Regions from separate parts of the Streptomyces sp. NPDC044064 genome, predicted to be linked through region 2. Evidence: riboswitches for the same ligand, from Rfam matches in the RefSeq annotation. Region 2 holds a riboswitch; the other holds the start of a gene.
The links. Region 2 has a riboswitch for cobalamin ahead of AC07DS_RS18485 (ribonucleoside-diphosphate reductase subunit alpha). Riboswitches for the same ligand answer to the same signal wherever they lie in the genome.

Region 1 (5,566 bases), on a different contig from region 2:
CCAGCCTCTGCCCCCACCACGCCCTGGTCTACCGCTCCCGCTCGCACAGCTACCGCGAACTGCCCCTGCGCATCGCCGAGCTGGGCACCATGTACCGCGCCGAACGGTCCGGCGTCCTCGGCGGCCTGACCCGGGTGCGCGCCATCCAGCTCAACGACGCCCACATCTTCTGCACCCTGGAGCAGGCCGTCGACGAGGCCCGCGCCGCGCTGGAGCTGATCGCCCGCGCCTACGCCGATCTCGGCATCGAGGCCGTACGCCACCGGCTCTCGCTGCCCGGCGAGGGCGGCAAGTACGTCGCCGACCCGGAGCTGTGGCAGCGGGCCACCGCGCTGCTGAAGGAGGTGCTGGACGGGTCCGGCGTGGCGTACGAGGAGGCGGAGGGCGAGGCCGCCTTCTACGGCCCCAAGATCGACGTGCAGATCGCGGACCCGGCCGGCCGCGAGTCCACCCTGTCCACCGTCCAGATCGACTTCCACCAGCCGGCCCGCTTCGACCTGCACTACATCGGCGCCGACGGCGCGAAGCACCGGCCGGTGATGGTGCACCGCAGCGTCATCGGCAGCGTGGAGCGGGCCGTCGCCCACCTCATCGAGGCGCACGAAGGGGCGTTCCCGGCCTGGCTCGCGCCCGTACAGCTGGCCGTGCTGCCGGTCGCGCAGGAGCAGGTGGAGCGGGCGGCCGCGGCGGTCCGGGAGGCGGCCGCGCTGGGCCTGCGCGCGGAACTCGCCGACCCCGCACAAGGCACCCTCGGCGCCCGCATCCGCGCGGCCCGCCTGGTCCCGTACCAGGCGGTGATCGGCGACCGCGAGGCCGGCGCGGGCCTCGCGGCCCTCCGCCTGCGCGACGGCCGCCGCCCCGGCGCCCTCCCCGTGCCCGAGATCCTGCGCCGCGTCGCCGACCGCGTGGCGGCGAAGGGCACCGCACTCTGGTCTTGACCTAGTGTCGCTATGACGGAAGGAGTCCGACGTGACCGGTCAGCCCATTCCCGTGATCATCGACTGTGACACCGGCGTCGACGACGCCCTGGCCCTGCTGTTCGCCGTACGCCACCCGGGCCTGGATCTCAGGGCGGTGACCTGCGTGGCCGGGAACACCGACGTCGACGGGGTGGTCCACAACACCCTGACCGTGCTGGAGGAGGCGGGCGCCCCCGACATCCCGGTCGCGCGCGGTGCCGAGCGCCCGCTGATCGAGCCGGCCCGCTCGGCCCGGCATGTGCACGGTGTGGACGGCATGGGCGACCTCGGCCTGCCCGCGCCCAGACGAGGCCGCGCCGCCGTGGACGCCGTGACCCTCCTGTACCGCGAGATCCTGGGCTCCCCGACGCCGGTCACCCTGATCCCGACCGCACCGCTCACCAACATCGCGCTCCTGCTGCGCACCCATCCGGAGGTGACCCGGAACATCGAGCGGATCGTGTTCATGGGCGGCGCGGTCGCCACCGGGAACGCCACGCCGGTCGCCGAGTTCAACGTCTGGCACGACCCGGAGGCGGCGGCGGTCCTGCTCACCGCGGGGGTGCCGATCACCATGTACGGACTCGACGTGTTCACCCAGGTCGTCGTACCGGGCACGGACGTACGGCGGCTGCGGGAGAGCAGGGAGCCGGGCACCCGGCTGGCCGGTGAGCTGCTGGCCCACCGCCCGTCCGCACCCGACCCCGACGGCGACGACCCGGCCGGCGGGCTCGGTGACGCGGGCGCGGTGTGCGCGGTCGCGGACCCGGCCGGCATCACCACCCGGCTGCTGCCCGTCGAGGTCAGCCTGGCCCCCGGCCCGACCCGCGGTCAGACGATCGTCGACCGCCGCGCCCGTCCCGGCGAGTCCGAGATCCACGGCGGTGCACGCGAACAGGCGCTGGTGGACGTGGCGTTGGCGGTGGACGTGGAGCGGTACGTGAAGCTGTACCTGGAGACGGTGGCGCGCCGCTAGGGCAGGTCCGGCGGGGCGGACACCGGCCGGGCCGGCGGGACGTCCGGCCTCAGTCGGAGGCCGCCGGCACCCGGGCCGCCCACCGTTCCTCCACCCGCGCGTACCGCCAGTACGCCAGCGCCGCCGCCCACACCACCACGAACAGGCCCACGATGAGGTAGCCGACGCTGTCCAGGTCGATCCCGGCGATCCAGCCGGTGACGGCGTCGGTCAGGGCGAACTTGTCGTGCACGACGCCGACCAGCTCGATCGTGCCGATGAAGAGGGCGACGGCGATGGACAGGCCGGTGATGGTGAGGTTGTAGAAGACCTTGCGGACGGGGTTGGAGAACGCCCACTGGTAGGCGAAGTTCATGAACGTGCCGTCGAGGGTGTCGAACAGGCTCATCCCGGCGGCGAAGAGGAGGGGGAGGCAGAGGACCGCGTACCAGGGCAGGCCCGCCGCGGCTCCCGAGCCCGCCATGACCATCAGTGTGACCTCGGTGGCCGTGTCGAAGCCGAGCCCGAAGAGGAAGCCCAGCGGGTACATCTGCCCGGGGCGGCTGATCGACCTGGTGAGGCGGCCGAGGATGCGGTTCATGAAGCCCCGGGAATCCAGGTGCTGTTCGAGCTCCTTCTCGTCGTACGTCCCCGCCCGCATGGCCCTGAAGACCCTCAGGATGCCGGCCAGGGCGACCAGGTTGAGGGCGGCGATGAGGTAGAGGAAGGTGCCCGAGACGGTCGTGCCGAGGAAGCCGAGCACCTGGTGGGTGCGCGAGTGCTCGTTCATGACCTTGCCCGCGAGCCGGGTGCCGCCGGCGATCAGCGCGGCCAGCACCACCACGACGCTGGAGTGGCCCAGCGCGAACCAGAAGCCCACCGACACCGGCCGCCTGCCGTCGGCCATCAGCTTGCGGGTGGTGTTGTCGATCGCGGCGATGTGGTCGGCGTCGAAGGCATGCCGCATGCCGAGGGTGTAGGCGGTGATGCCGAGGCCGACGCCGAAGACGTCCCGGCCGACCTTGTAGTGCCCGGGAGCGACGAGCAGGAAGAGCACGCCGAACGCGACGACGTGCAGGGCGGCGACGACCGCCAGCAGCCCCGCCGTCCTGATCGTGTCCTCGCGTCGCCAGCGGAAAGCGGCATCGGGCATCCCGGCCATCGGGTTCACGCTCCAGCACCTCGTGGATCACTTCGTGAGATGCCGTGGCCGGTCTCCTGGCTTAGGGTCATGCGTTCGCCGTTCCTGCCTTCCCGGTCCTGCGACCAGTGGCCCGGCGGCTGCCGGACGGAACGGGAACTCCCCGATCACAGTGGCGAGGGCCGCGTCGACCTTGCATCGACTTCCCGAGCACCACGGCCCGTTCACCGTAGGCGGCGATCCTTTTGCCTGCAAAGCCGCACAGCTGTCCTGGTATTGAAGATCACACGGCCGGGCGGACGAACAGCCGAGGTTCCGTTTCCGGGCAATGTGGACAGAGTCCGTGTATGCCAGACCTCTCCTCCAGGAATCCCGACTGGTGGCGCCAGGCCGTCATCTACCAGGTCTATCCGCGCAGCTTCGCCGACGCCGACGGCGACGGCCTCGGTGACCTCAGGGGCGTCACCGAGCGTCTGGACCACCTCGCCACGCTCGGCGTGGACGCCCTGTGGCTCAGCCCCTTCTACCCCTCCGAACTCGCCGACGGCGGCTACGACGTCGCCGATCACCGGGACGTCGACCCGCGCCTCGGCACCCTCGACGACTTCGACGCGCTGACCGCCGAGGCCCACCGGCTCGGTCTGAAGGTCGTCGTGGACATCGTCCCGAACCACACCTCGCACCTGCACCCCTGGTTCCAGGAGGCTCTGCGGGCCGGATCCGGATCCGCGGCCCGCGAACGCTACGTCTTCCGCCCCGGCCGCGGCGATACCGGTGAACTCCCGCCCACCGACTGGCAGTCGGTGTTCGGTGGCAGCGCCTGGCGACGTGTCCCCGACGGCGACTGGTACCTGCATCTGTTCGCGCCCGAACAGCCCGACCTGAACTGGGAGAACGAGGAGGTCCGCGCCGACTTCCGCACCACCCTGCGCTTCTGGTCCGACCGGGGCGTCGACGGCTTCCGCGTCGACGTCGCCCACGGCCTGGCCAAGGACCTGACCGACCCGCTTCGGGACCTGGGCGGTCTGGGCGCCGCGGGCGAGGAGGCCCTGCAGCGGATGGAACCCGGCACCCACCCCTACTGGGACCGTGACGAGGTCCATGAGATCTACCGCGACTGGCGCAAGATCCTCGACACCTACAGCCCGCCGCGCACCGCGGTCGCCGAGGCCTGGGTCCCGGACGCGCGCCGCGCGCTGTACGCCCGCCCGGACGAACTCGGCCAGGCCTTCAACTTCGAGTATCTGCAGGCAGGGTGGGACGCGGACGAACTCCGTCAGGTCATCACCGGCTCACTGGCGACGGCCCGGGCCGCCGGTGCCTCCGCCACCTGGGTGCTCTCCAACCACGACGTCGTCCGCCACGCCTCGCGCCTCGTGCTCCCGCCGGGCACCGACGAGAACGCCTGGCTGCTGTCCGGCGGCGCGGCGCCGCCGGCCGAACGGGCGGCGGGCCTGCGCCGGGCCCGGGCCGCGACCCTGCTGATGCTGGCGCTGCCCGGATCGTCGTACGTCTACCAGGGCGAGGAACTAGGCCTGCCCGAGGTCGCCGAGCTGCCCGCCGAGGCGTTGCAGGACCCGGTCTGGGAGCAGACGGGCCATGCCCGCAAGGGCCGCGACGGCTGCCGGGTGCCGCTGCCGTGGACGACGACCGGACCCTCGTACGGCTTCGGGTCCGGGGTCGCCTGGCTGCCGCAGCCGGCGTCCTTCGCGGCATACGCCGTCGAGGCCCAGTCCGGTGCCGAGGGCTCCACCCTGGAGCTGTACCGCGCCGCACTCAGGCTGCGCCGCAAGCTGCTGGAGGGCGAGACGCTGACCTGGACGCCCGGTGCCCCTGCCGGGGTGCTGGACTTCGCCCGCACCGAGACCTGGCGCTGTGTCACCAACCTCACCGCGGAGCCGGTACGACTGCCCCCGGGCGAGGTGCTGCTCGTCAGCACCCCGCTCCCGGAGCCGGGCGTTCTCCCGCCGGACACCACGGCGTGGCTGGCCTAGCCCACGGTCGGGCTGGGGGCGGGTGAAGCCCCTCCGGAGCCGCCGCCGTTGCCGCCGGTGAGGCCGTCGATGTTCACCGGGGTGGAGGTGGCGTTCGGCGGCGGCGTGAGGACGACCTCCGGCTGGCCCGCCGGCGGGGGCGGCGGGGTCAGGTCCGTGCTGGGCAGCTTCGGCGGGGTGGTCTGCTGGAAGAGGGTCTGGTCGAAGTCGACCAGACCGGTCTTCTCCATCACCGTGATGTGGTCGAGCACGGTGTTGTTGGCCTGGTCGGCGAGGGCGCGCACCAGCGAGTTCTTGGTGGTGGACCGGATCTTCGCGATGGTGTTGAAGATCGAACCATGTGTCATCCGCAGGATGTTGGCGAAGTCGGTGTCGAACTTCTTGCCGCTGTCCGACTTCAGCGTGTTGACGAAGCCCTCCTGCTGGGGGCTCGCCACGTTGGGCAGCGTGATGTTCAGCATCGGCGCGATCTTGCGGCAGGAGGTGTCCAGCGCGGAGTGCCCGTCGATCAGGTGCT
Region 2 (5,566 bases):
GAGGGAAGTTGGCGTCTTCACGCCACAACCTCCAAATCGACATGCCGTTATACGGACGAGGTCTTCCGCTGCCACGACACCGTCACCTAGATTGCCTGCGCATTACACAGGTGATCAACCAGGGGACGGAGCCGTGGCATGTCCGAAACGCCTGAAGTGAGACCACCGGTTGTGACGCCGGCCCGAGTGATCATCGGCCTGTGTCTCGTCGCGCCCTTCGTGGCGATGCTGTGGGTGGGCTCGTACGCCAAGACGGACCCCGCGTTCATCGGGATCCCTTTCTTCTACTGGTACCAGATGCTGTGGGTGCCGGTCTCCACCGTGCTCACGGTGCTCGCGTACAAGCTCTGGCAGCGTGACCAGAGCGCCCGCAGGGCGACTCAGGGCAAGGGGGCGGCGCAGTGAAGAACGGCGTCAACGGCGTCGCGCTCGGCGTCTTCATCTTCTTCTTCCTGGCCGTCACGGTCATGGGCTTCCTGGCCGCCCGCTGGCGCAGGGCCGACGACGAGCACTCCCTGGACGAATGGGGCCTGGGCGGACGGTCGTTCGGTACCTGGGTCACCTGGTTCCTGCTCGGCGGCGACCTGTACACGGCGTACACCTTCGTCGCCGTGCCGGCGGCGATCTACACGGCGGGCGCGGCCGGTTTCTTCGCCGTGCCGTACACCATCCTGGTCTACCCGCTGATCTTCACGTTCCTGCCCCGCCTGTGGTCGGTCTCGCACAAGCACGGCTATGTGACGACCTCGGACTTCGTGCGCGGCCGCTTCGGCTCCAAGGGCCTGTCGCTGGCCGTGGCGCTCACCGGCATCCTCGCGACGATGCCGTACATCGCGCTCCAGCTCGTCGGCATCCAGGCGGTGCTGGACGTGATGGGCGTCGGCGGCGGCGAGAACACCAACTGGTTCGTGAAGGACCTCCCGCTGCTCATCGCCTTCGGTGTGCTGGCCGCCTACACGTACTCGTCGGGCCTGCGCGCGCCCGCGCTGATCGCGTTCGTCAAGGACACGCTGATCTACATCGTCATCGCGGTGGCGATCATCTACATCCCGATCAAGCTGGGCGGGTTCGACGACATCTTCGCCAAGGCCGGCGAGAAGTTCACGAAGGCGGGTGCGGGCGGGCTCGTCCCCGCCCCCGCGGGCCAGTGGACGTATGCCACGCTGGCGCTCGGTTCGGCGCTCGCGCTGTTCATGTACCCGCACTCGATCACCGCGACGCTCTCGTCCAGGAGCCGTGAGGTGATCCGGCGCAACACCACGATCCTGCCGCTGTACTCGCTGATGCTGGGCCTGCTCGCGCTGCTCGGCTTCATGGCGATCGCGGCCGGGGTGAACGTCACCAACGGGCAGTTGGCGATTCCGCAGCTGTTCGAGGACATGTTCCCGGACTGGTTCGCGGGCGTCGCCTTCGCGGCGATCGGCATCGGCGCCCTGGTGCCCGCGGCCATCATGTCCATCGCGGCGGCGAACCTCTTCACCCGCAACATCTACAAGGACTTCATCAGGCCGGACGCCACGCCGAGGCAGGAGGCCCAGGTCTCCAAGCTCGTGTCGCTGCTGGTGAAGGTCGGCGCCCTGGTCTTCGTCCTCACCATGGACAAGACGGTCGCCATCAACTTCCAGCTGCTGGGCGGCATCTGGATCCTGCAGACCTTCCCGTCCCTGGTCGGCGGCCTGTTCACGCGCTGGTTCCACCGCTGGGCGCTGCTCGCCGGCTGGGCGGTCGGCATGGTCTACGGCACCGCCGCCGCGTACGGCGTGGCCTCGCCGACCCAGAAGCACTTCGGCGGCTCCGCCAAGGAGATCCCGGGTATCGGTGAGATCGGCTACATCGGCCTCACGGCCTTCGTCCTGAACGTCGCCGTCACGGTGGTCCTGACCTTCGTCCTGAAGGCTCTCAAGGCCCCTGAGGGCCTCGACGAGACGAGCCCCGCGGACTACACGGCGGACGCGGGCGACGCGGGAGTTCAGGTGGAACTCCCCCCGGCCACGGCGGGCGCCGGGCACTGAGAGGCGCCCCGAAGGGGGCGCGAGCAACCACGATCCACCCGCAGCGGGCCGCCGGCAACAAGCACCACGGCGGCCCGCTGTTGACCCTCTGAAGCCGCCACAACACGCAGCAGACACAACATCTGGGGGTGACACCACAACCCGGCACTAGATGTATGCTCATCCTCGCTGTCGCCGCAGGGGAATCCGGTGCGAATCCGGAACTGTCCCGCAACGGTGTACTTGCGTGTATCCGCACGCCCGTTCAGTCCGAGGACCTGCCGGCAGCGCGCGCCCGGCCGTCCGGTCCGGGTGCCTTGAGACGTCCGGGCCTCGTGGAGTGGGCCGGTGGACGCGACGCCGTGCGCGCTCGTGCTGCCCCCCGCCCTCCGCCAGGCCCTGTGCCGAGCGAGGGAGAGCCCCACGTGACCATCGCGCCAGCCGACCCGGCTTCAGCCGTCCAGGCGACCGCAGCACCGGTGGAGACCGACGGTCCCGGTGCCGCGCTGCTGCGGACCCTGACCGAGCTGACCGCCGACCTCCCCGACGCCGACCCCGGCCGGGTCGCCGCGGCCGCGCTGCGGGGCCGTTCCGCCCGGGCCGACGAGGCGGAGTTGCGCGAGCTGGCCACGGAGGCGGCCGCCGGCCTCATCTCCGAGGACCCTGCCTACTCCCGGCTGGCCGCCCGGCTGCTGACCATCTCGATCCGCGCCGAGGCCGCCTCGCAGGGCGTGACGTCCTTCACCGAGTCCGTCGCCGTGGGCCACCGCGAGGGCCTGGTCGCCGACCGCACGGCGGAGTTCGTACGACTGCACGCCGCGCGTCTCGACACGCTGATCGACGCGGCCGGCGACGACCGCTTCGGCTACTTCGGTCTGCGCACCCTGCACAGCCGCTACCTGCTGCGCCACCCCATCACCCGCAAGGTGATCGAGACGCCCCAGCACTTCATGCTGCGCGTCGCCGCTGGTCTCGCCGAGGACGACACGACCCGCTCCGCCGACGAAGTCGCCGCGCTCTACGGGCTCATGAGCCGCCTCGACTACCTGCCCTCCTCCCCCACGCTCTTCAACTCCGGCACGCGGCACCCGCAGATGTCGTCCTGCTACCTCCTCGACTCACCGCTGGACGAGCTGGACTCCATCTACGACCGCTACCACCAGGTCGCCCGCCTCTCCAAGCACGCCGGCGGCATCGGTCTGTCGTACTCCCGGATCCGCAGCCGCGGTTCGCTGATCCGCGGCACCAACGGACACTCCAACGGCATCGTCCCGTTCCTGAAGACCCTGGACGCCTCGGTGGCCGCCGTGAACCAGGGCGGCCGGCGCAAGGGCGCGGCCGCGGTGTACCTGGAGACCTGGCACTCCGACATCGAGGAGTTCCTGGAGCTGCGCGACAACACCGGCGAGGACGCGCGCCGTACGCACAACCTCAACCTCGCGCACTGGATCCCGGACGAGTTCATGCGCCGGGTGAACGCCGACGAGCAGTGGTCGCTGTTCTCCCCGGCGGACGTGCCGGAGCTGGTCGACCTGTGGGGCGAGGAGTTCGACGCCGCGTACCGCAAGGCGGAGGCGAACGGGCTCGCGAAGAAGACCATCCCGGCCCGCGACCTGTACGGCCGCATGATGCGCACCCTCGCGCAGACCGGCAACGGCTGGATGACCTTCAAGGACGCCGCCAACCGCACCGCCAACCAGACGGCCGAGGCGGGCCACGTCGTCCACTCCTCGAACCTCTGCACGGAGATCCTGGAGGTCACCGACGACGGCGAGACGGCGGTCTGCAACCTGGGTTCGGTCAACCTCGGTGCCTTCGTGCGGGACGGGGACATCGACTGGGAGCGCCTCGACGAGACCGTCCGCACGGCCGTCACCTTCCTCGACCGCGTCGTCGACATCAACTTCTACCCGACCGAGCAGGCGGGCCGCTCCAACGCCAAGTGGCGTCCGGTGGGCCTGGGCGCGATGGGTCTGCAGGACGTCTTCTTCAAGCTGCGCCTGCCCTTCGACTCCGCCGAGGCCAAGGCCCTGTCGACGCGGATCGCCGAGCGGATCATGCTCGCCGCGTACGAGGCCTCCGCCGACCTGGCCGAGCGCAACGGCGCGCTGCCGGCCTGGGAGAAGACCCGCACCGCCCGCGGTGTCCTGCACCCCGACCACTACGACGCCGAACTGACCTGGCCCGAGCGCTGGGCGGCCCTGCGCGAGCGGATCGCCGAGGTCGGCATGCGCAACTCGCTGCTGCTGGCGATCGCCCCGACCGCCACCATCGCGTCCATCGCGGGCGTGTACGAGTGCATCGAGCCGCAGGTCTCCAACCTGTTCAAGCGCGAGACGCTGTCCGGCGAGTTCCTGCAGGTCAACTCCTACCTGGTGCAGGACCTCAAGGAGCTGGGCGTCTGGGACGCGCGCACCCGTGAGGCGCTGCGCGACTCCAACGGCTCGGTGCAGGACTTCGCGTGGATCCCGGCCGACGTGCGGGCGCTGTACCGCACGGCGTGGGAGATCCCGCAGCGCGGCCTGATCGACATGGCCGCTGCCCGCACCCCGTTCCTGGACCAGTCGCAGTCCCTGAACCTGTTCCTGGAGACGCCGACGATCGGCAAGCTCTCCTCGATGTACGCGTACGCCTGGAAGCGGGGCCTGAAGACGACGTACTACCTGCGCTCCCGCCCGGCGACCCGCATCGCGCGCGCCGCCCGGGCGCAGGCCCAGACCCCCATCCCCGTGCAGCAGGCCGCCGACCCCGACGCCGTCGCCTGCTCCCTCGAGAACCCCGAGTCCTGCGAGGCCTGCCAGTAATGCCCGCCCGTCGCCCGACCACCACCCCTGGAGGACGGCGCTCCGCGCCGACAGAGATGACTGCCAAGAACCTGCTCGACCCGGGCTTCGAGCTGACGCTGCGCCCGATGCGCTACCCCGACTTCTACGAGCGCTACCGGGACGCCATCAAGAACACCTGGACCGTCGAGGAGGTCGACCTCCACTCGGACGTCGCCGACCTGGCCAAGCTGACGCCGGCCGAGCAGCACCTGATCGGCCGCCTGGTGGCCTTCTTCGCTACGGGCGACTCGATCGTCGCGAACAACCTGGTGCTGACGCTGTACAAGCACATCAACTCCCCGGAGGCGCGCCTGTACCTGTCGCGCCAGCTCTTCGAGGAGGCCGTGCACGTCCAGTTCTATCTGACGCTGCTCGACACCTACCTGCCCGACCCGGACGACCGCGCAGCCGCCTTCGCGGCCGTGGAGAACATCCCGTCCATCCGCGAGAAGGCCGGTTTCTGCTTCAAGTGGATCAACGAGGTCGAGAAGCTGGACCGACTGGAGTCCAAGGCGGACCGCCGGCGCTTCCTGCTCAACCTCATCTGCTTCGCCGCGTGCATCGAGGGCCTGTTCTTCTACGGCGCCTTCGCGTACGTCTACTGGTTCCGCAGCCGGGGTCTGCTGCACGGTCTCGCCACCGGCACCAACTGGGTGTTCCGCGACGAGACGATGCACATGTCCTTCGCCTTCGACGTGGTCGACACCGTCCGCAAGGAGGAGCCGGAGCTCTTCGACGACGAGTTGCAGC

Region 1: linked by a shared signal. The riboswitch ahead of nicT (Nickel transporter NicT) and the one ahead of AC07DS_RS18485 (ribonucleoside-diphosphate reductase subunit alpha) in region 2 are both predicted to bind cobalamin.

The regions. Positions count from the first base shown of each region.
Region 1 covers NZ_JBWKFN010000004.1:97,520-103,085, reverse strand. Annotated here, with positions in the region: gene thrS (threonine--tRNA ligase) at 1-938, shown strand, start outside; gene AC07DS_RS08145 (nucleoside hydrolase) at 970-1,935, shown strand; gene nicT (Nickel transporter NicT) at 1,985-3,076, opposite strand; cobalamin riboswitch at 3,106-3,288, opposite strand; gene AC07DS_RS08135 (glycoside hydrolase family 13 protein) at 3,403-5,049, shown strand; gene AC07DS_RS08130 (DUF4142 domain-containing protein) at 5,046-5,566, opposite strand, start outside.
Region 2 covers NZ_JBWKFN010000010.1:190,195-195,760, reverse strand. Annotated here, with positions in the region: gene AC07DS_RS18500 (GntR family transcriptional regulator) at 1-2, shown strand, start outside; gene AC07DS_RS18495 (DUF3311 domain-containing protein) at 139-405, shown strand; gene mctP (monocarboxylate uptake permease MctP) at 402-2,012, shown strand; cobalamin riboswitch at 2,168-2,291, shown strand; gene AC07DS_RS18485 (ribonucleoside-diphosphate reductase subunit alpha) at 2,417-4,795, shown strand; gene AC07DS_RS18480 (ribonucleotide-diphosphate reductase subunit beta) at 4,852-5,566, shown strand, end outside.